4 regions of the Bordetella sp. genome follow, and region 1 is predicted to be linked to each of the others. Evidence: predicted binding sites of a transcription regulator. Region 1 holds the regulator's gene; each other region holds the start of a gene.

Region 1 (5,706 bases):
GCCATCAGCGGAGCGCCTCTGGAGGCCGGCAATCGTGTCGATCTGTTCTCCGACGGCCCCACGACCTACCACGCCATGCTGGAGGCCATCCGGGGCGCTCGCCAGTATGTGCATATGGAAAGCTATATTTTCGACGACGACGACGCGGGACAGAAGTTTGCGGACGCACTGATCGCGAAGAGAAAACAGGGCGTCCCTGTCGCGCTCATGGTCGATGGCGTGGGGACCTTGCATACGCCGAAGGCTTTCTTCGACCGTCTGCGCGAGGAGGGGATACAGGTAGTGGTGTTCAATCCGGTGAACCCTGCCGAGGCACGCGCGGGATGGTCTCCGAATAACCGCGATCATCGGAAACTGTTGGTTGTCGATGGCAAGACGGGCTTTCTCGGCGGAATCAATATCAGTTCTGTATATGAGTCATCCGCATCGGGTGGGTCATCGGCATCGATCCTGCGCGGCAGCTCGTCGGATTCGGCCCAGCCCCCGGATCCCAAGGAGGCTCCATGGCGCGACACGCAGATCCGGGTGCAGGGTCCGGCCGTGGCCGAGATTGAACGGGTGATGCAGGAAGGCTGGCAGGCCCAGCACGGTCCGCCATTGGACCCAAGAGAGTTCTATCCGGTAAATCAGGGGATGGGAGATCTTTTCGTGCGCATCGTCGCCAATCGCCCGGGAGACCGCGACGGCTATACGCTGTATCTGACTTTCATGTCGGCCATACAAAGCGCGCAGCGATCGATACACATCACCATGGCGTACTTCGTGCCGGATCCTGCCTTCGTCCAGGCCTTGGCGGACGCGGCCAGGCGCAATGTGGACGTGGTGCTGGTGCTGCCGGGCTTCAGCGATTCTTCTCTCGTGTTCCATGCCGGCCGCTCGCATTACTCGGAGTTGCTGGAAGCAGGTGTGAAGATCTACGAGCGTCGCGACGCGTTTCTGCACGCGAAGACCGCGGTGATCGACGGAGTATGGTCCACCGTAGGCTCGAGCAATATGGACTGGCGTAGTTTCGCGCTGAACTATGAGTTGAACGCCGTCGTGATCGGACCGCGCTTCGCCCGGCAAATGGAAACCTTGTTTGACGAGGATGTAGCTCGGGGCCAGCGAATCGATGCCCAATACTGGTCGGACCGGGGCATCAAGGAAAGACTCATGGAGTCCTTTGGTCGGATGTTCGAGCGCTGGCTCTGATACGGCCCGTCTCCCGGGACCGGGAACAGCCGGCGCGTGCCGGCCGGTTCGCAATCAGAGGGGCTACTTTCCGTAGCGCGTTTTGGCATCGGCCATGCAGGCATCCTTGGCGTTGCCGGACAGGGTGTCGCATTTCGCCTTCGCGACGTCATATGCCGCTTCGCGCTTTTCCTTGGTTGCATCGTGTCGCGCTTCGGCCTGTTCCTTGGCTTGCTTCGCGTCGGCCTTGGCGCTATCGCGCGTGGCCTTGGCTTCTTTTTGGCAAACGTCTTTTTCGTCGCCCTTCATGCCATCGCATTTCTTCTGGTCGGCGCGATACTGCGCATCGATTTCCTTGTTGGTCATCGGCGCCTGGGTCTGAGCATGCGCGGTGAAAGTCACCGCCGGGATACTCAATGCGATGGCACTCAGAGAAAGTTTGATGATGCTCATGACGCTACTCCTCGTTGTCGTCTACAGGCCGATTGACCTGGCCCTCGACGGGCTGGTTCTTCGAGCAAGCTGCGTACCCGAGCGCAATATTCCCCAACCATGCGTCGATAGGCATAGCCCTTGCTGTGTGCGTAGTCCCAACTCGTCACACGAAAGGAGATCGGAATGAAGTTCAGTCGTCTCACCTCCATGTTGATTCTCGCCGCGGCTTGCGGGTCCGGTGCCGCGTTGGCGCAGCAGAATGCACCTACCACGCCTTCCACCACGCCGAACGACTCTACCGCCACGCCGCCAAGGAATGACAAGGTACCGCCGGGCACGCCTGCGCCCGCGCCGTATGCGAGCCATCCTGCCGGCACCGCGCCGGTTACGCGGGATAGTTCCGGCAGCGACCTGCGAAAGGAAAAGGAACCGCGCATGCCCTCGGATATGAAGAACACCAACGTCTCGCCAACGAAGGGCGGCGGCGCGCCTTATACGGATACGGGCAAGCGGTAAGGACCTTCGCCGCGCGGAATGACGAAGGGGCGCCGCGGCGCCCCTTTTCGATATGCCTTCGCGGTCAGTACTGCCGGCGCATGTCGGCGGGCGGGTACTTCAGCTGTCCACGGTACTTCGATACGGTGCGACGCGCCACCACCACGCCTTGCTGGCCGAGCAGTTGCGCAAGGTCGACATCGGATAGGGGCGTGGATGCATCTTCGCCGTCAATCATTTCCTTGATCAACGCCCGCACGGCGGCGGCCGAGCAGCTTCCCCCCGTGTCCGTATAAAGTTCGCGGGAGAAGAAGTGCTTGAATTCGAAAATGCCGCGTGGCGTGGCCATGTATTTATTGCTCGTCGCGCGGGATACGGTGGACTCGTGGATTTCCAATTCATCGGCGATCTCGCGCAGCATCAACGGACGCAGGGCGATCTCTCCGTACTCGAAGAACGTTTGCTGGCGCAGAACGATCGCTTCCGCCACGCGCTGTATGGTGCTGTAGCGTTGTTCGACGTTGCGGATCAGCCAGCGTGCTTCCTGCAGCTCTTGTGCCATCGGCGAACGGTCGCTATAGCGTGCATTGCGGAACAGATCGGCGTAGGCCCGATGCAGGCGTGCGCGGGGCATCGCCGCACGGTTGGGTGTGACGATCCATTGGTTGTTGAACTTCTGTACGACGACATCGGGCACCACATAGCTGGAATCGGCTTGTGAATAACGCAGTCCGGGGCGAGGGTCCAGGCGTCGTATCAGCGAGCACGCTTCGCGCATCGCGTCGTCGCTGCATTGGCACGCGCGGACCAGGCCGGAAAAATCGTGCTTGCCCAGGCGTTCCAGTTCGTGTTCGACGATGTGGATTGCCAGATCGCGCGCGGGCGTTGTCTCGTCCATCGCGACGAGTTGCAGCTTCAGGCATTCCGCGAGGTTGCGTGCCCCCAGGCCGGGCGTGTCGAGCTGCTGAACCAACTTAAGGGCGACCTCCCATTCCTCGGGCTCGGGTGGGGGATCGAATACCCCGTCCCCGGCGAGTTCGGTCAGGTCGGTTCGCAGATAGCCTTCTTCGTCCAGCCCCTCGATGATGTACTCGGCCATCAGGCGATCGCGTGGCGCCAGTCGGTAGCTGCACAGTTCGCTGCATAGCCGGTCGCGCAGGTCTTCGGTGCTGCGGGCCCACTGGCCGACGTCGCTGTCGCCATCGCCCGAAGCGCGGGCCGCGGGGTAATCGCCGGAATACTCCGATTGAATGTCCGGCAGCTCGGGTAGCTCGACCACGACTTCCGGCGGAGCTTCCGTCAGAGCGGGATTCTGCATATCGGACGCGCCGGCCAAATTTTCGTGGAGCGCCGTATCCGTGGCCGGCGTGCTCGCCACGCCGGAGTCGGCCGGTGCGTTATCGTCCTCGCCTTCCTCGAGGAACGGGTTTGTCGCAAGTGCTTGCTCGATTTCGCGGGTAAATTCCAGCGCGGACATCTGCAGCAGTTTTACCGACTGCTGGAGCCGCGGCGTCAGGCTGGTCTGCTGACGCGCCCTGAGTTCGTACGTGGCTTGATGTGCCAATTGCTGTCTCCGTCTGACTGCAGGGATGAAAACGCCCATCCCATTCAAGACAAACATAAGCAAGGTGCATGCCAATTTTCAGTCGACCCCGTGCGACCTGACGGACCCCTGGCAAGCCCGCGTATTTATTGGCTTTTCAAGGCACGCCGCATGCTGGCGTAGGGATAGGTGGATCGCTGGATGCCGCCAAGCCCCCGACTTTGCCGGACGGATTTACCAGCTCATGTAATAACTGCCAGACGCCTCCAGGATCGCGGCGGCGGCGTCATTCCCAGGAGGTCGATATGGAGCATGGCCGAGATACCGTCGAACCCGGGCACATTGCCGCCGCCGGCTCGCCGGCCGAGACGCGGATCGTCGGGTCGGCAAAGAAATCCGGCGCCGGCCCCGGGCCGGAAGTCATGGCGGCGGCCACGCTGGAGGGGAACGACGTCCTGAACCTGTCCGGCGAAAAGTTGGGCGTTTTGCAGGACATCATGATCGACGTCGGCAGCGGCCGCATCGCTTATGCCGTGCTGGCACGAGGCGGTGTCATGGGGATCGGCGACAAGCTGTTCGCGGTGCCGTGGAGCGCGTTGACGCTGGACACCGACCGCAAATGCTTTCTGCTGGATATCGACCTGGAGCGTCTGCGCAACGCCGCCGGCTTCGACAAGGACAATTGGCCGCGCATGGCTGACCCCGCCTGGGCTGCGGGGGTCCACGAGTACTATGGGCAGCCCCCGTATTGGTCGTGACTTTGCCGCGAGTCCGGGATTACCCGGAGTGCGAGGTCGCGGATCCGTCGTAGGTGCCAAGCCGGTTGTACAGCGTCTTAAGGCTGATACCCAGCGTGCGGGCGGTCAGGCGCTTGTCGCCCTGGTGATGAGCCAGTGTCGCCAGGATCAATTCCCTTTGTGCCTGCAGCAGCGAGGTTCCCACGGACATCTTCAACGTGCCATGGGCAACCTGCGCCTTGGACTGTCGCCGTGACAGCGCCGGCGCGGCGATCTCGACCACGTTATCGGCCAGAATGTAGGCGCGATGGATAGTATTCTTCAATTCCCTGACGTTTCCCGGCCAGTCGTATGCCAGCAGGGCGTCGGATGCACGCTTGGAGAAGACTTTGTTGGTTCCCTCGGCCGCGTTGAAGCTGTCCAGGAAACGCTGTGCCAGGTAAGGCACGTCTTCCAGCCTTTCCCGCAGGGGCGGCACGCGCAGCGGCACCACGGCCAGCCGGTAGAGCAGGTCCTCGCGGAAGCGGCCCTCGTTGACGGCCGTGTATGGGTCCCGGTTGGTGGCGGCCACGATGCGGACGTTTACCCGAACCGGGTGGAGTCCGCCGACGCGATGAAAAGTGCCGGTTTCCAGGACGCGCAGCAGTTGTACCTGCATGTCCAGCGGCATCTCCGTGACTTCGTCCAGGAACAGGGTGCCGCCGCTGGCATGCTCGAAGTAGCCGATGTTCTGGGCGATGGCGCCGGTGAAGCTGCCTTTTTCGTGGCCGAACAGCTCGGCTTCGATCAAGGTCGCGGGGATCGCGCCGCAATTGACGGGGACGAAAGGCTGGTCGGCGCGCTCGCTGCCGCCGTGGATGGCCCGGGCCACGAGCTCCTTGCCTGTACCGCTCTCGCCCACGATCAGCACGCTGGCGTCGGTGCCGGCCACTTTGTCTATCTGCTCAGCCAATCGGCGCATGGCTTCGCACTTCCCCATAGAGGACGGCTTCGGAAACGCGGTCGGATCGAGGCGGCCGTTGGCGCGGGACGCCCCCGTGGCGTTGGGTATTCCCATTTTCGGGCTTGCTCTTTTGGCGGTAGGGCGCCTGGAATCGGCGTTCGCAATATTGTTGGGCTGCATATCTCGTGATCCTACTTTTCCAGAATACGCGTCGTTGCAAGCACTTGAAAGTAGATGAAAATCTTAGCTAACTGTACGAATTGATTACGTTTGCCGAAAACGTGGCACGATAAGCTTCGCTGCCTTGAATGGCCCGCATTATGCAACGGTCTCCGTCTTAAACGCGATGCGGGTCGCTCCCGGCGGAGGCTAGAATAAAGCCG
Region 2 (5,706 bases), on a different contig from region 1:
TTCGCGCGCGCGCGTCGCCAGCGGCAGCGTGAAATTGCCCAGCCCGCAGAACAGATCGGCCACGCGCTCGTCCGCTCGCGCTTCCAGCAGGGACAAGGCACGGGAGACCAGCGTGCGATTGATGGCGTGATTCACCTGCGTGAAATCGGTCGGCTTGAACGGCATGCGCAGGCCGAATTCCGGCAAGGTGTAGGCCAGCGTTTCGGCATGTTCGCGTTCCAGCGGGTGACAGGTGTCCGGCCCCTTGGGCTGCAACCACCATTGGACGCCGTTATCCGCGGCGAAGGCGCGCAGGATGCCGATATCGTCCTGCGTCAGCGGCAACAGATGGCGCAGGACCAGCACCGTGGCGGCATCGCCCACCGCCACCTCGATCTGCGGCAAGCGGTCCGGCGCCGACATGGCGCCGATCATCGCCCGCAGCGGCAGCAACAGCCGGGCAACGTGCGGCGGCAGGACGTGGCATTCGCGCATATCGGCGACATAGCTGCTCTTGCGCTCGTGAAAGCCCACCAGCACGCCGCCTTTCTTCGGCACCACGCGCACGGAAAGCCGGGCGCGGAAGCGGTAGCCCCAGGTCGGCCCGTGCAGCGGCGGCAGGATGCGCTGGGGGCGCAGCTTGCCCACGTGCCAGAAGGTGTCTTCCAACGAGCGCTGCTTGATCGCCACCTGCGCGGCGGGCTCCAGGTGTTGCATCGCACAGCCGCCGCATACGCCGAAATGCGCGCAGCGGGGCTGCACACGCTGCGACGATGGCCGCAATACCTCGACGGTGCGGGCGATTTCATAGGACGGCTTGCGCCGCACGATGTCGGCCGCCACGCGTTCGCCGGGCAACGCGCCTTCGACGAAAACCACCTTGCCCTCGCGGCGGGCAATCCCCCTGGCTTCCAGGTCCAGGGATTCGATATTCAGAACTTCAGCCATCGGCAATCTCGAGAGAACAGCCCGGCATTGTAGAAGTTCTGGAAAAAAAACGTCCGCCGGATGGCGGACGTTCCCCTTGGGAGCGCGGTCAAGCCGCTTTTGGTATGGATGAGCCGGGATCGGCGGTACCGCGACGTGGCGGTGGGTATCCGGCCGGGCCCGGTAAAACGGTCATGCGGAAGCGATACGGCCGCTTCAGAAAGTGCGCGAAATCGACGCCACCAGGCCCAGCCGGCCGGCGGGATGGTCGTACTTCGTGTTGTACCAGTTGTCCTTGGAGGCCCCGACGGCGGCAAGGCCGAAGACCCAGCCCTTGATGTCCTTGGTGACGCCCAGCTTGTAGTCCACGTAGTGGCCCAGGTCGTCGCCATTGGTATCCACCTGGTTCTTCAGCTTCTGGTAGCCGACGTGGCCGACCAGGCCCCAGCCGTCGCCCAGATCGAAGGTCGCCGATCCGTCCAGGTACCAGGTACCTTTGGAATTCGGCGTGCTGAAGAAATCGCTGGGGGTGTACGAGTACTTCAAGGAATAGTTGCCATAGGTGCCGGCGATATAGAGATCGGTGTTGTTGTAGTTGCCGCCCTTGGGCGAGTTCGAACCGGGGTAGTAATAGTGCAGCACGCCGACGTCGATGCCGAAGCCTTTGTAGACCTCGCCGCGCCAACCGCCGTAGAAGTCCATTTCCAGATTGCCCTCGGTGTATAGCGTGCTGGAGACATTCGAGTTCCAATTGCCCAGGTAGAAACCGGATGAGTGCGTCAAATCCAATCCCAACTGCGCCGCGGGCCGGAAATCGGTCTGCGAGTAGCCACGGAAGCGGTAGTCATTGGTGATGGTGCCATTGCCGCTGAGGGAAAATCCACCGCCCAGATCGGTCGGGTCGGCGTGGGCGGCGGCGGCGAAACACGTGGCAAGAACAAGGGGGACTGCGCGCAACGTCTTCTTCATGGCAAGGATCCTGATGTCTATGGTGCGTGTATGTGGACATGGCCGGCGGCCGAAGCCGCCGGTCATGGCGCAGCAGGAAATGACAGGTTTCGAAGCCGCCGCGGCAATCCGTCATTCGCATGGCGGATAACCGCACCTCCCCGGCTTCATCCGCTTAAAAGCGAAATCCGTGCCAAGTTTTCACACCATGGAGAATAAGTAATCAGTCATGAAGCAGCCCGCACGAATGCGGCCCCTCGCAGGGAGCGGGACCTGACGGGCCGCACCATCGCGGTGCCTGGGCGAGGTGCGCACTGCACCGACAGGCCCCGGAGTGGGGCGCAAACAAAACGCCCGGGTCCGTCACATGGCAATGACGAATCCGGGCGTAAGGCGCCAGGGGGCGCCGTGGGAGCGTCAGCGCGGCCGGTCCGGCGCGCGCTGAAGGTGCATCAGCTCGCTGTAGCGGGAGCCTCCGGAGCCGGAGCGGGGCCGCGGCCCATGCCGGGACGGCCGTCCTTGCGATGCTCCTGCATGCGTTCCTGCATTCGTGCCTGGCGCTCCTTGACGAACTGGGTGACCTGCTGGCGTTGGCCGTCGTTCAGACCATCCCACACGGCCAGCCATTTCAGCCGGACCTGGTCGCCCTGGGACTGCATTTGCTGCCTGGCCTGGCTCTGGGCGTCGGCCAGCGCGTGGGGATCCAGCTTGCCGGCCTTCAACTGCTCGTCCAGCGTCGTGCGGCGGGTCCGGGCATTCTCCCGCATGGATTGGTGGAAAGCCTGCTGCGCCTGCTGGGCGGCGCTCAACAGGGACTGCTGGTTGGCGTCCAGCTTCAGGGCCGCGATCTCCTTCTTGCCGATGGGGCCGACGCCGGGCAGCCAGATGGCGTCGCGCATTTCCTGCATGTGATGGAAACGGTGGCCGCCCGCATCCCTGCCCGCGTGGGCCGTCCCGGATGGGGCGGCGGCAGAGGCGTCCGGCGCGGCCGAAACGGCCCCGGCGAACGTCCCGGCCGCAAGGGCGACGGTCAGGCTGGCAACGATGGGGCGAATGGCGAATCGGGACATGTAAGGTCTCCTGTGGGGTGAGAGTGCGAGACCATTGTCAGGGGGGGCCGATTACGCGCCGGTTTCGCGACGGGCCCTGCCTGTTTCAGTCGATTGCGCGGCCGCGAAGCGCCGGGCTTTCAACATTCCGGCGGCGCGGATCCCGGCGCCAGGCGGCCGGGTACGGTCAATCCTGGTCCCACGCGGCCAGGTATTCCTTCCAGTGCGGCGCCGGACTGGCGGCCAGCGTTTCGCGCACCAGGTCGATTTCCTCTTGATAAGAGGCCGCGTCCAGTTCGCCACGCAGGAAACGCCAGCGGCAATACACCAGCCATGTGTTGACCACATCCGTTTCGCAATAGGCGCGGACTTCGTCGGCCTTGCCCTGGTTCCAGGCGTCCCAGACCTTGCCGCCGTCCATGCCCAGCTTACCGGGAAACCCGCACAGCTTGGCCAGCTGGTCCAGCGGCGCATTGGCGCGACCGTTGTACTTCGCCAGCACGTCCATCAGGTCGATGTGGCGGGTGTGGTAGCGGCCAATGTAGTTGTTGTACTTGAATTCCCGATCATCTTCGCCCAGGTCCCAATAGCGTGGCGCGGTCACGCCATGGATCAGGCTGCGGTAATGCAATACCGGCAGGTCGAAGCCCGAGCCGTTCCAGCTGACCAGCTTGGGCGTATAGCGCTCGATTGTCTTGAAAAAGCCCGCCAGCAAGGCGGGTTCGGGATCGTCGGGATTGCCCAGCGTCTTTACCCGGAAACCCTGGTCGTCGCGAAACACGCAGCCGATCACCGCCACGCGATGCAGGTGCAGCGGCAGGAAATCGCCGCCGGTGGCTTCGCGCCGGGCGGCGAAGGCGCGTTCGGCGACCTCGCTGTCGGACAGGTCGGCACCCCACCCGTTCAGCCGGCGCAGGCCCGCCACGTCGGGCAGGGTTTCCAGATCGAAGACCAGGGTGGGGGTCATGATCAGCGCGGGGGCAGATATTGCAGCGGATCGACCGGCGTGCCCTGCCGCCGGACCTCGAAGTGCAGCCGCGGCGACGTCGCATCGGTCTGGCCGATTTCCGCGATCTTCGCGCCCTTTTTCACTTCCGCCCCGCTCTTGACCAGCAAAGCGCGGTTGTGCGCATAGGCGGTGATGAAGCCGTTGGTGTGCTGCACGATGATCAGGTTGCCCAGGCCGCGCACGCCATTGCCGCTGTACATGACCTTGCCGTCCGCCGCCGCCACCACCGGATCGCCCGCGTTGCCGGCGATATCGATGCCCTTGGTGCTGTTGCTGAAGGTGGCGATGATCTGCCCCTGGGCGGGCCAGCCCCAGTTGATCACCCCGGCATCCGCCGCGCGCGCCGGCTTGGGCGTTTCGACCGGTGCCGGCGTGGACGTCGCTGGCGGATTGTTCGCCGGCGGCTGCTGCGTCGGCTGGGCGGCTTGCTCGCCGGGCGGCGGCAGCGGCGTGGGTTCGATGCGGGTGTCGGACGGCTTGGCCGGCGTGGTGGGTAGGGTTTTGGTCCCCGCCACGCCGCCAGCCGCCGCGCCACCGGACGGTGCCGACAGCTTCAGGACCTGGCCGACGGCCAGGTGGTTCGAATCCGCGATGTTGTTCCAACGCTTCAGGCTTTCGATATCGACACCATTGGCGCGCGAGATCCCATACAGCGTATCGCCGGGCTTGACCACATAGGTCGCGCCGGGCGCGGCGGGCGCCGTCGACGCGGTCGAGGTATTCAGATCGACGACGGGCGCGCGCGTCGTGCGCGATGCGCAGCCCGCCAGGACGAGGCATAGAAGTCCCACGCAAAGCATGGCGCGGGACGAACGCGCGGTACGCGCGCCCATGAATTCGGTTCCGGTCAGCTGCAACTGCCCGTCGAGCATATGATTCTCCTGGTTGCTCACGATTGTATGCCGGCCCTTAGCGGGACAAAGCGAACGGCTTCGAGTTCCACGCGTTTCCAGCTGGACGCCCCGGTCCGCTCCACCAGCACCAGGCGCTGGTTGGAGCCCCCTTCGGGCGCGATCAGCCGGCCGCCCGGGGCCAGCTGCGACAGCAAGGCCTGCGGGATCGCCGCGCCGGCGGCGGCCACAACGATAGCATCGAACGGCGCCGTGTTCGGCAATCCCAGCATGCCATCGCCGAAGCTCAGGCGAACACGAGTGGTCAGCCTCAACTGGCGCAGGTGGTCCCGCGCCAGTTCGTACAAGCCGCGTATGCGTTCGATCGCGTACACATCGCGGACGAACTGCGCCAGCACCGCGGCCTGGTAGCCGCAGCCCGCGCCGACCTCCATGACCCGCGTGGGTTCGCGGCCTTCGCAAACGGCGGCGATCATGCGCGCCACCACCCAGGGTTGCGAGATGGTCTGCGAATGCCCGATCGGCAGCGCCGCGTCCTCGTAGGCGCGGCTGGCGAGCGCCTGGTCGACGAAAAGATGCCGCGGGACGGCTTCCATGGCGTTCAGCACGCGGTCGTCGGTAACACCCTGCGCGCGCAGCCGCTGCACCATCGCGCGCCGCAGGCGTTCGGAATTCAGGCCGAGATTGCTGGCGGCGTGCCGCGCCGCCGGCGCGGGCGCGTTGCGTTGGAGGGTGGCCGCCGAAATACGCGTGTTGCTGTTCGCCGGCGTATAGCCCGGCCCGAGGGTACCGGTGTGGTACGACGGGCCGCGCGACCGCACGGGCGGACTCGACGGCGGTATCGGCGCCGGGCCTACCCGTTTTCGCATAGAGGCCCCGCCCACGAACGCACTTCCTCGAGCCGGCCCTGGTGCGTCAGGTCCAGCCGCAGCGGCGTGATCGA
Region 3 (5,706 bases), on a different contig from region 1:
ACGCGTGCATGCTTTGCCACCGGGTGAAGAGCGCTTATGGTGAGCGGCCCATATTGCGCGGGCGTTTCAATCTGTGTCTTGCCGCGCGGGCGATACACTACCAGTTTGGCTCTCGAATCGCACCGTTGGTTACAAATACCATGTCCTCCGACTTCGTTCCCGGCCTCGACCGCGTGGTGCTCGCCTCCGGCAACGCGGGCAAGCTGCGTGAGTTCTCCGCCCTGTTCGCCCCGCTGGGCATCGAACTGATCCCGCAAGGCCAACTGGGCGTGCCCGAATCGCCCGAGCCGCACTGCACCTTTATCGAGAATGCGCTGGAAAAAGCCCGCCACGCCAGCCGGCTGACCGGTCTGCCCGCGCTGGCCGACGATTCCGGCCTGTGCGTGGATGTCCTGGGCGGCGCGCCCGGCGTGTATTCGGCGCGCTATGCCAGCCTGGAGGGCGGCGAGAAATCCGACGCCGCCAACAACGCGCGGGTCGTGCGGGAACTGGCAGGCCAGCCGGACCGGCGCGCCTGTTATATCGCCGTCCTGGCGCTGGTGCGGGCGGCGGACGATCCCCGGCCGCTGTTGGGCGAGGGCGTCTGGCTTGGCGAAATCGCCGATACGCCGCGCGGCGATCACGGTTTCGGCTACGATCCTTATTTCTATCTGCCCGATCTGGGCAAGACGGCCGCAGAACTGGCTCCCGCCGACAAAAATGCCATCAGCCACCGCGCGCAGGCCCTGCGCGAACTGCTGGCCAAGCTGCACCGCGCCACCCGCTGAACGCGCAACACCGCATGCCCATTACCATTCCCATCCGCCCGGCCGCCGCGGCGCCCGCCGCGCGCGGCGCGTCCGGGCTGACCAGCCTGCCGCCCTTGTCCGTCTACGTCCACGTGCCCTGGTGCGTGCGCAAATGTCCCTATTGCGATTTCAATTCGCATGCGGCCGAGGGCGAAATCCCGGAACGCGCCTATCTGGACGCCTTGCGCGCCGATCTCGAACAGGCCTTGCCGGGGATCTGGGGCCGCCAGGTGATTTCCGTCTTCATCGGCGGCGGCACCCCCAGCCTGTTGTCGGCCGCCGGCCTGGACGAATTGCTGGCCATGCTGCGGGCCTATCTGAACCTGTGGCCGGACGCTGAAATCACCATGGAGGCCAACCCCGGTACCGCGGAGTCCGGCCGTTTCCGCGACTATGCGGCCAGCGGCGTGAACCGGCTGTCGCTGGGCGTCCAGAGCTTCGATGACGCGCAACTGCGGGCGCTGGGGCGCATCCACAACGCCGACCAGGCGCGGCGCGCCATCGACATGGCGCAGTCCGCCGTGTCCCGGATCAACCTGGACCTGATGTTCGCGCTGCCGGGACAATCGCCGCGGGATTGCGAAGCGGATGTGCGGGAAGCGCTGTCGTACGGCACGGAACATCTGTCGCTGTACCACCTGACGCTGGAGCCGAATACGGTCTTCGCCAAGTATCCGCCGGGCAACCTGCCCGACGACGATACGGCGGCCGCCATGCAGGACGCCGTGGAAGCCCTGGCGGCCGGGGCGGGCCTGGAGCGCTATGAGGTCTCTGCCTATGCGCGCCCCGGCGCCCGCTGCCGCCACAACCTGAACTACTGGGAATTCGGCGACTACCTGGGCATCGGCCCGGGCGCGCACGGCAAGCTGTCGTTCCACGACCGTATCCTGCGTGAGGCGCGCACGCGCCACCCGGAACGCTGGATGGCGGCGGCGATGGCACGCGACGGTTCGCACATCGCCGAGACGCGCGAGGTCGGCAGGGACGAGCTTCCCTTCGAGTTCATGCTCAATGTGCTGCGCCTGAAGGAGGGCGTGCCCACCAGCCATTTCGGCGAACGCACCGGCCTGTCGCTGGCAGCGATCGCGCACCAACTGGAGGCGGCCGTCCGCAAGGGCCTGCTGGATGCGGACCCGACGCGGCTGAAGGCAACGCCTCATGGTTGGGCGTTCCTTAACGACCTTCAAGCACTGTTTTTGAACTGATGCACCAAATCGGCGCCTATATGCCCCATGATGGGCACCATATTGGTGCAATATTGACCCATCGCCCCGGCGGTACGCCGGATCACCCTCGGGATTCCCAGGGTAAAAGATGGCATGGTTGTTGCTTTTTAGCTGAGTGCCAGTCGAGTTGCAGCGCTCGACCCTTTATCAAACGGAGATGACATGGCAAGCCCTAAAGAAGTCCTGAAACAGATTGCCGACGCGGAAGTCAAGTTCGTCGACTTCCGTTTTACCGATACCGCCGGCCGCGAGCATCACGTCTCGGTGCCGTCGCACGTGATTGACGAGGACAAGTTCGAAAGCGGCCATGCTTTCGACGGTTCTTCGATCCCGGGCTGGAAGGGTATCGAGGCGTCCGACATGCTGCTGATCCCGGACGCCACCACCGCGCGCATCGATCCGTTCATGGAAGAAACGACGCTGATCCTGACCTGCGACGTCGTCGAACCCTCCGACATGAAGGGCTATTCGCGCGATCCGCGCTCGCTGGCCAAGCGCGCCGAAGCCTACCTGAAGTCTTCCGGCATCGGCGACACCGCCTACTTCGGTCCCGAGCCCGAATTCTTCGTTTTCGACGGCGTGACGTGGAACACCGACATGTCCGGCACCTTCGTCAAGATCAAGTCGGAAGAGGCCCCGTGGTCCACCGGCACCGAATTCGAAGGCGGCAACCTGGGTCATCGTCCGCTGGTCAAGGGCGGCTACTTCCCCGTGCCCCCGGTCGATTCCTTCCAGGACATGCGTTCGGAAATGTGCCTGCTGCTGGAGCAGCAGGGCGTGCCGGTCGAAGTGCACCACCATGAAGTCGCGGCTCCCGGCCAGCTGGAAATCGGTACCAAGTTCAGCACGCTGGTGCAGCGCGCCGACTGGAACCAGGTCCTGAAGTACGTCGTGCATAACGTGGCCCATGCCTATGGCAAGACTGCCACCTTCATGCCCAAGCCCGTCGTCGGCGACAACGGTTCCGGCATGCACGTGCACCAGTCGATCTGGAAGGACGGCCAGAACCTGTTCGCCGGCAACGGCTATGCCGGCCTGTCGGAGTTCGCGCTGTACTACATCGGCGGCATCATCAAGCATGCCCGCGCGCTGAACGCGATCACCAACCCCGGCACGAACTCCTACAAGCGCCTGGTTCCGCACTTCGAAGCGCCGGTCAAGCTGGCCTACTCGGCCCGCAACCGTTCGGCCTCGATCCGCATTCCCTACGTCGGCAATCCCAAGGGCCGCCGTATCGAAACGCGCTTCCCGGATCCCCTGGCCAACCCGTACCTGGCTTTCTCGGCCCTGATGATGGCCGGCCTGGACGGCGTGCAGAACAAGATCCACCCGGGCGATCCGGCCGACAAGAACCTGTACGACCTGCCGCCGGAAGAGGATGCCAAGATCCCGACCGTCTGCTCGTCGCTAGATCAGGCCCTGGAAGCGCTGGACAAGGATCGCGAGTTCCTGACGCGCGGCGGTGTCTTCACCGACGATATGCTGGACGGCTATCTGGCGCTGAAAGAGCAGGAAGTGCAGCGTCTGCGCATGACGACGCATCCTGTCGAGTTCGACATGTACTACAGCCTGTGATTGCCGGCTGATTTCCCGGTGCACGCAGGGGCGGACCGGGGCGCCGGTCCGCCTGTATGCCGCCCCGGGTGATGAAGATGAATGTAGAAGCCTTCGAACTGCTTGCGACATCGGTACTGCTGGTGAACGAGCAGGGGTGCGTCGAATATGCCAATGCGGCCGCCGAGGATATGTTCGGCCGCTCGCGCCGCCAGTTGGGCGGACAGCAGGCCGCCGGCCTGTTCGACGACCGCGAGGCCATGCAGTCTTCGATCGACCAGGCGAAGGCCGGCAACGTTGCCGACGTTCGCCAGGTCACCTCGCTGCGGCGCGGTGGCGATTCCGTCAGCGTGGTGGTGACCACGGTGGCCCTGATGGGGCAGGCCTGGCCCGTGCTGATCGAGGCGCGCGAGATCGAGCTGCGCGTGGCCGCCGATCGCAATCACCGCCTGGTCGACGAGATCGAGACCCACCGGCAGTTGCTGCGCAACCTGGCGCACGAAGTCAAGAATCCCCTCGGCGGCCTGCGCGGCGCCGCCCAGTTGCTGGAGGGCGAATTGCCCGACCCGTCGCTGGCGGAATATACCCAGGTGATTATTTCGGAGGCCGACCGCCTGCAGGCGCTGGTCGACCGCCTTATCGGGCCGCAACGCGTGCCGTTGCACGCCCGTCCCGTGAATATCCACGAAATCTGCGAACGCGTCAGCGCGTTGATCCAGGCCGAGTTCCGCGACGGACTGGCCATCGTGCGCGACTATGACGCGTCCATGCCCGATTTGCAGGGCGACGCGGCGCGGCTGATGCAGGCCGTGCTGAACGTAGCGCGCAACGCCGCGCAGGAGCTGTCCATCCAATCCGCGGGCGACGATGCGCCGGCGCCCCAGATCACGCTGCGCACGCGCGTGGCACGGCGCGTTATGCTGGCGCATCGGCAGCATCGGCTGGCCGCGGTCCTTTCGATTATCGACAACGGTCCCGGGGTACCGGAACATATCCGCGACCGTATTTTCCATCCGCTCGTCACCGCGCGCCCCGGCGGCACGGGCCTGGGACTGAGCCTGGCCCAGGACTTCGTGCAGCAACACGGCGGCATCATCGAATTCGAATCCCGACCCAGGCATACGGAATTCCGCCTGGTCCTGCCGATGGAACACGCATGAAACCTGTTTGGATCGTAGACGATGACCAGGCGATACGCTGGGTACTGGAAAAGGCCCTGGCGCGCGCGGGTATAAACACCCGCAGCTTTTCGCAGGCCAACGACGTGCTCAGCGCGCTGGAAGGGGACGAGCCTGCGGCGCTCGTATCGGATATCCGCATGCCCGGCGGCAGCGGGCTGGACCTGCTGCGGCAGATCAAGGAAGGCCACCCCGCGCTGCCGGTCATCGTGATGACGGCGTTCGCCGACCTGGACAGTACCGTATCGGCGTTCCAGGGCGGGGCCTTCGATTACCTGGCCAAGCCTTTCGACGTCAACGAGGCGGTGTCGCTGATCCAGCGCGCCGCGCAGGAGTCGGCCGACGGCCAGGACGGCGGTCCCATGGCGGGCCAGGACGAGCAGGGCGAGCGCTGGATGATGACGCAGTCGGCCTCGCCGGCCATGCAGGAAATCTTCCGGGCCATCGGCCGCCTGGCGCAGTCCAAGGTAACGGTGCTGATCACCGGGGAATCCGGCACCGGCAAGGAATTGGTGGCGCGTGCGCTGCACGGCCATGGCGCGCGGGCCAAGGGCCCCTTCGTGGCGCTGAATGCCGCCGCGATCCCGCGCGACCTGCTGGAAGCGGAACTGTTCGGCCATGAGCGCGGCGCCTTCACGGGCGCCAATACGCTGCGGCGCGGCCGCTTCGAGGAAGCCCATGGGGGCACGTTATTCCTGGACGAGATCGGCGATATGCCGATCGAACTGCAGACGCGCCTGTTGCGCGTGCTGGCCGAGGGCACGTTCTATCGCGTGGGCGGTGCCCAGCCCGTGCGGGTGGACGTGCGCATCGTCGCAGCGACGCACCAGCCGCTGGAGCAGCGCGTGGAGCAGGGGTTGTTCCGCGAGGACTTGTTTCATCGCCTGAACGTTATTCGCCTGCGCCTGCCGCCTTTGCGCGAGCGGGTGGAGGATATCCCCGCGCTGGCGCAGCATTTTC
Region 4 (5,706 bases), on a different contig from region 1:
CCCAGCGGAATGCCGATCAGCGCCGCCAGCCCGAAGCCCGCCGCCACGCGCGCCAACGAGGCGAGCACGTTCCAGCCTATGCCCTGGTCGTTCGGACCGTTGTCGTAGAAGGGGTGGGCGAACAGCACGACCGCCTCGTCCCAGGTCCTGGCGGGCGTGGGGATGGCGGGCACCAGCAGGGCAATGGTCTGCCACACCAGCACAAAGACGGCGAAGCCGGCGGCCGGGCCGACGACGGCGCGCAACGTGCCCTCGAAGTATTCGCGCCACGGCCAGGAAGGGCGTGCGCCGGATAGGGAAAGGGAGCGGTCCATGGCGAAGTCCTCAGGTCTTGATCTTGAAGCCGTCGGCATACGCCGCCGGGTTGCTGCCGTCCCACGCCACGCCGTCGATCAGCGTGGACGCGCGCATTTCTTTCGGCGGCAGCGGCGCGCCGACGATGGCGGCGGCCTGCTTATAGATATCGATGCGGTTGATCTGCGTGGCGACCGCCAGGTAGTCCGGATGTTCCTTCAGCAGGCCCCAGCGCTTGTGCTGGGTAAGGAACCACATGCCGTCGCTCAGATAGGGGAAATTGACCGCGCCATCGCCGTAGAAGCGCATGGGGTGCTCGTCGTCCCAGGTCTTGCCCAGACCGTTCTCGTAGCGGCCCAGCATGCGGTCGACGATCACGGCCTTGTCGGTGTTGATGTACGACTTGGCCGCCACGGTTTCGGCCGTCTTGCGGCGGTTCTCCGGCGACGCATCGATCCACTTGCCGGCCTCCAGTACGGCGGCCGTCGCGGCACGGGCCGTATTGGGGTAACGGGTGGCGAATTCCGCCGTGCCGCCGAGGACTTTCTCGGGATGGTCGGGCCAGATCTGCTGCGTCGTGACCGCCGTGAATCCCACCTTGTCCAGGATGGCGCGGGCATTCCAGGGCTCGCCCACGCAGAAGCCGTCCATGTTGCCGATGCGCATATTGGCGACCATCTGGGGCGGCGGTACGGTGATGACCTTGGCGTCGCGCATGGGATTGATGCCGTTGGCCGCCAGCCAGTAGTACAGCCACATCGCGTGCGTGCCGGTGGGGAAGGTTTGGGCGAAGGTGAACTCGCGCTTTTTCTCGGCCATCAGGCGCGCCAGCGCCGCACCGTCGGTGACGCCGGCGTCCTTCAACTGCTGCGACAAGGAAATGGCCTGCCCGTTCTGATTGATCCCCATCAGTACGGCCATGTCTTTCTTCGGCCCGCCTATCCCCAGGTGCACCCCATAGATCAGTCCGTACAGGACATGCGCCAGATCGAGTTCACCGTTGATCAGCTTGTCCCGTACGCCGGCCCACGAGGCTTCCTTGGACAGCACGAATTTCACGCCGTGTTTCTTGTCCAGGCCCAGCACCGAGGCCATTACCACGGACGAACAATCGGTCAGCGGAATAAAGCCGATCTTCACCTCGGTCTTTTCCGGCGTGTCGGTGCCCGCTGCCCAGGCGCCGGCACGTACGCGCGGATCGACCACGCCGAGGATGCTGGCACCGGCCAGCGTCCGGGTCGCCCATCTCATGACGCGGCGCCGTTGGAAATCGGCCGGCGCGGCGGCGAGGGTCGGATGCTGCGGAAAAGTCTTGAGCTTCATTCGATCGTCCCAGAAAGAGGTCTTGCTCGCGGCCGGCCAAAAAAAAACGTTCCGCACGCGCAGGGCTATCCCTGCGCGTGCGGAACGTCGTTGTTCCGGTCGCCGCTTGGCGGCGTATGACGGCCCTCGTTGGCCGTCCGTGGTTCAGAAGCAATACCTATGCCAAATTCAATGTCGTCCGGACAGCAAAAAAATGGGATTAATAATCAACGGGTTGGCGGGGTAATCGAAGAGGATTGCCGCTTTTCGGGCCGGCGCTGCCCCAACCGGCACCCCCGGGCGTGCGGCCTGATGGTGCGGCGCGGCGGCGTTGTGCGCCATGACGGTGCGCGCGGTCCGGGTATGGTGCACGCGCCTGCCGCATTGACCGGACGGCGGCTATTGCGGGGCAGGGCCGGTGTCCGGAATGGCATGCATCTTGCATTGCACAAGGACGTGGCGTGCGGAGGGCACATGCTTAGGGTGATGTTGATCAAGGACGGCGAAGGACGCGTGGCGGAGCTGCGGAGCACCCTGGAACAAGGGGGCGTTAGCATCGTCGCGGAGGTCATGCCGGCCGCCGATCTGTCCGCCCTGATTGCCCGCCATGCGCCGGACGTGGTGCTGATCGATGCCGATGCGCCGTCGCGCGACACGCTGGAAGGGGTCTGCGTGGCCAGCGCGCACGGCGACCGCCCCGTCGTCATGTTCACCGAAAGCAACGACCGCCAGGCCATGCGCGCCGCCTTGCAGGCCGGGGTGGCCGCGTATGTCGTCGGCGAGGTGCCGGCGTCCCGCATCCGCAGCCTGCTCGACGTCGCCATCGAGCGCTACGCCGTCGATCGCGCGCGTCGCGAAGAGCTGACCGAGGCGCGCCAGCGCCTGGCCGAGCGGCAGTGGGTCGACAAGGCCAAGGGCCTGCTGATGTCGCTGCGCGGCGTCTCGGAGGACGAGGCCTACCGCATGTTGCGCGACCATGCCATGAAAAGCCAGCAGCGCATCGGCGAGGTGGCCCGCGCCATGGTGGAAGCCGCCGGCTGGCTGAAGGGCTGACGCCCGCGTATCGTCCGCGGGCCTGCTTTCCAGGCCGGGACCGCCCGCCCCGCGTGGCGGAAACCGGGAAATCGCTTGTCCTTTGCAGACGGACTGCGATTCAATAGGCTCCCGCAAGATCCATGGTCATCGATGACAGGGTGCCCGCAGCCCTGCGTCCCGGCCAGACGAAAATTGACGATATCGCGATGAGCCAGCCTGCAACTTCATTGTTCGTTCCCCAACGTTTCGTACCCACGCGAGAGCAGTGCGATATCCAGTTGTCGCGTCATCGAGTCACCCTTATCGAAGCCAATGCGGGGGCGGCCAAGACCACTACTTTGGCGCTTCGCATAGGCGAAGCCCTCGCGCGCGGGCTTGCGCCGGAGCGCATCCTGGCGCTTACGTTCACGCCCGAGGCGCGGGACGTGATGCGTGCACGGTTGATCGAGGTCGGCATTGCTTCCGGCATCGCCTCGCGTATCTGGGTGACGACCATGGAGGATCTGGCGCACGACGTGTTGAAAGGGATCGAGGATGCCGTACCGCCGCAGCGCCCTTCGAGCCGGCAACTGCGAGAGATCGCGCTGGAGGCGCTGGAGAACGTCAGCGTGGCCTATCAGGACCTGGAGGCCTCGCTCGATATTCGGACGCATAACGTAGCGGTAAGCCAGTTTCTCGATGCATTGCTGCGGCTGAAGGCCAGGATGGCATTCGAAAGCGTCGACGATACGCTGGGCCTGGAGTTCGTTGCCGAGGATCTGGGCGTAACGCTGACGACTTATCTATGGTCGCTGGAATACGAAAAGCTGCGGCGGGGTGTATTCGATGAGGTGAGCTTTCGCGGTCCGTTCGACGCCACCTATGACCTGGCGAAGATGCTGCGGGAAGAACCGGAATCCTCGGCGCACCTGCCGGACGTCGCCCTGGTAACGGCGGATGAGCTGCACGACCTGAATGAAGCTTCCTTCAGTGTCCTGGAAGCGCTGTATCGGCGGGCCGACGTCTATTTCGTGGGTGCCGGCGACCGGGACCAGGTCATTCATACCCAGGTCGGCGCCGACGCGCAATTCCTGATGCAGCGCTTCGCATACGCCGCGCGCTTCCCGTTGACGCTGACCTACCGCCATGGCCCGCACCTGGCCTATGCGATGCGCGAGCTGAAGAATAAACCCGTCGACTCCGCGCTTTCTTCGCGTACCGATATCGAGTTGCTGACCTATCCCGATGCTCAGGCGAGCGAATGCGCGAACCGGGTGGTGCAGGCCGTACAGGCGTGGCAGTCCAGGAAAAAGCCGCTGGATGGCTGCGCGATCCTGCTGCGGGAAAGGCACCAGTCCGTGGAGATCGAGAACGCGCTGATGCAGGCCAATATCGGCTACCGGACCGGCAGTATGACAAGCTATCTGCTGCGCGAGGAAATCCTGTTCCTTCGCGGCATGCTCGCCATCGCATTGGATAAGCTCGAGGCGGTGCGTTCCGCGTCGGTTCGCGGCGCCATCGTCGAGGCGCTGGCGGTGTTCGGCGAGGTGCCGCTGGAACCGAAGGAAATAGACGACGCGAAACAAACCATCGCGCGTCATCCCGAGATGCTGCGGGACTTTTTTGTCGGGCAGATCACCCGGGTAGGGAACCCGGCGGTCAGCGCCCGCATCATCGCCGCCGTACAGTCGGTGCGCTCGGCCCCGCCGGAGACGCCGGCATACGAGACGCTGCGGGCGGTGTGCAAGCTCCTGGACGTGGAGGCGCTTGCCCACCGCGTTTATATCGATCCGCATGAGGCGGCGATTATTACGTATTCCATCGACGGTTTCGTCGCCATGGCGCAGCGCTCGGCCATGAGCCTGCGGGACTTCCACGACTGGCTGGGTGCCGCCGATGAGTTCGTCTCGTCGCGGCGTAGCAGGAATCTGGTGTTGATCGAATACGCGGCGCATTCCAAGGGCAAGGAATACGATCATGTGTTGATTCCGTTCCTGGCCGCCGGGGAGTTTCCCAGCGCGATCCACGATCCGCGCGACGAGGAAAACCTTTTCTATGTGGCCGCTACGCGTGCGCGATCTCGCCTGACCTTAATCGCGCCGGCCGGGGAAGATCGTCGCAGTCCGTTCATCGCGCGGATGCGCTTGACGCAGACGGAAGCGTATGCGGACGCCGTCCTCCGGCAGGAGCCGCGGCGCGAGGCGGTATCCCGGGCGCGCCGCGATCTATCCGTTCCCTATGCGGACAAGGACATCGCCAAGGCGCTCGGCGCGAAATGGGATGCCGTGCGCAAGGTATGGTATGTGCTCCCGGATCAGGATATCGGGCCGTTCGCGCCCTGGCTGCCCAAGCAGTAAGCCCGGGCCGGATCGGCGGCGTCCCGCTCCCTGGGGACCTGCGGCCGCTGGCGCGCGGCTTCGTCCCTTGCGGCGCATGCCTACAGATAAGGCGTGGCCAGCCAGATCACCTTGTTGCGCAGGCGCTTGAGGAAAGGCGCCGTGCGCAGCGTTTCCAGCGTTTGCGGGATGGCGGTCGCGATGGTGGCGTCGATGCGCGCCCCGATGGCACGCGCCGTGGCGCGGTCGTAGATTTCGGTATCCAGCTCGAAGTTCAGCCGCAGGCTGCGCGGGTCGAGATTGGACGACCCCGTATAGGACCACGCATCGTCCACGGTCATCAGCTTGGAATGGTCGAACATGCCGGTCGTGCGCCACACCTTGCAGCCCCAACGGATGACCTGGTCCAGCTGCGCCGTCATCGCGTAGTCCACCAGCCGCAGATTGTTCTTTCCCGGGATCACGATGTCCACCCGCACGCCGCGCCGCGCTGCCGTCGCGAGGGCGCCGATCAGGGTCTGGTCCGGCAGGAAATAGGGGGACTGGATACGCACATGCTGCTGGGCCACGGCCAGCGCGCCCAGCAGCATATTGTGGGTACTGCCCAACGAGCGGTCCGGACCCGAGGGTACGCAGCGCACCGCCGCGCTGCCTGGCGCGCCGGCAGCCCCTGCCGGGATACCGTTCACCGTGCCTGCCGCGTGATTGAACCAAAGGCTGCCGGCCAGGGACTCGCCCGTAGTGAAGTCCCAGTCATGCG

What was found. Region 1 encodes sigma-54, which starts transcription at its own class of promoters, with help from an activator protein. Its sites were predicted from a motif close to TGGCANGNAANCTGCTTT; they were not measured.
Region 2: a site for sigma-54 is predicted at 2,033-2,050, ahead of ACO1P8_RS10105 (TorF family putative porin). Genes of this name have one in related genera too.
Region 3: a site for sigma-54 is predicted at 2,104-2,121, ahead of glnA (type I glutamate--ammonia ligase). Genes of this name have one in related genera too.
Region 4: a site for sigma-54 is predicted at 1,765-1,782, ahead of ACO1P8_RS01510 (CmpA/NrtA family ABC transporter substrate-binding protein). Genes of this name have one in related genera too.

Annotation. Positions count from the first base shown of each region.
Region 1 covers NZ_JBMQQZ010000091.1:50,163-55,868, forward strand. The annotation lists gene ACO1P8_RS20025 (phospholipase D-like domain-containing protein) at 1-1,191, shown strand, start outside; gene ACO1P8_RS20030 (hypothetical protein) at 1,255-1,623, opposite strand; gene ACO1P8_RS20035 (hypothetical protein) at 1,789-2,121, shown strand; gene ACO1P8_RS20040 (RNA polymerase factor sigma-54) at 2,186-3,664, opposite strand; gene ACO1P8_RS20045 (PRC-barrel domain-containing protein) at 3,949-4,401, shown strand; gene ACO1P8_RS20050 (sigma-54 interaction domain-containing protein) at 4,421-5,437, opposite strand.
Region 2 covers NZ_JBMQQZ010000050.1:6,977-12,682, reverse strand. The annotation lists gene rlmD (23S rRNA (uracil(1939)-C(5))-methyltransferase RlmD) at 1-927, opposite strand, end outside; gene ACO1P8_RS10105 (TorF family putative porin) at 1,123-1,875, opposite strand; gene ACO1P8_RS10100 (hypothetical protein) at 2,307-2,924, opposite strand; gene ACO1P8_RS10095 (3'-5' exonuclease) at 3,091-3,870, opposite strand; gene ACO1P8_RS10090 (peptidoglycan DD-metalloendopeptidase family protein) at 3,873-4,784, opposite strand; gene ACO1P8_RS10085 (protein-L-isoaspartate(D-aspartate) O-methyltransferase) at 4,802-5,632, opposite strand; gene surE (5'/3'-nucleotidase SurE) at 5,617-5,706, opposite strand, start outside.
Region 3 covers NZ_JBMQQZ010000079.1:84,732-90,437, forward strand. The annotation lists gene ACO1P8_RS16060 (EAL domain-containing protein) at 1-10, opposite strand, end outside; gene rdgB (RdgB/HAM1 family non-canonical purine NTP pyrophosphatase) at 141-767, shown strand; gene hemW (radical SAM family heme chaperone HemW) at 782-1,993, shown strand; gene glnA (type I glutamate--ammonia ligase) at 2,177-3,589, shown strand; gene glnL (nitrogen regulation protein NR(II)) at 3,667-4,728, shown strand; gene ntrC (nitrogen regulation protein NR(I)) at 4,725-5,706, shown strand, end outside.
Region 4 covers NZ_JBMQQZ010000003.1:60,359-66,064, forward strand. The annotation lists gene ntrB (nitrate ABC transporter permease) at 1-314, opposite strand, end outside; gene ACO1P8_RS01510 (CmpA/NrtA family ABC transporter substrate-binding protein) at 325-1,545, opposite strand; gene ACO1P8_RS01515 (ANTAR domain-containing response regulator) at 2,071-2,649, shown strand; gene ACO1P8_RS01520 (3'-5' exonuclease) at 2,838-4,967, shown strand; gene ACO1P8_RS01525 (phospholipase D-like domain-containing protein) at 5,048-5,706, opposite strand, start outside.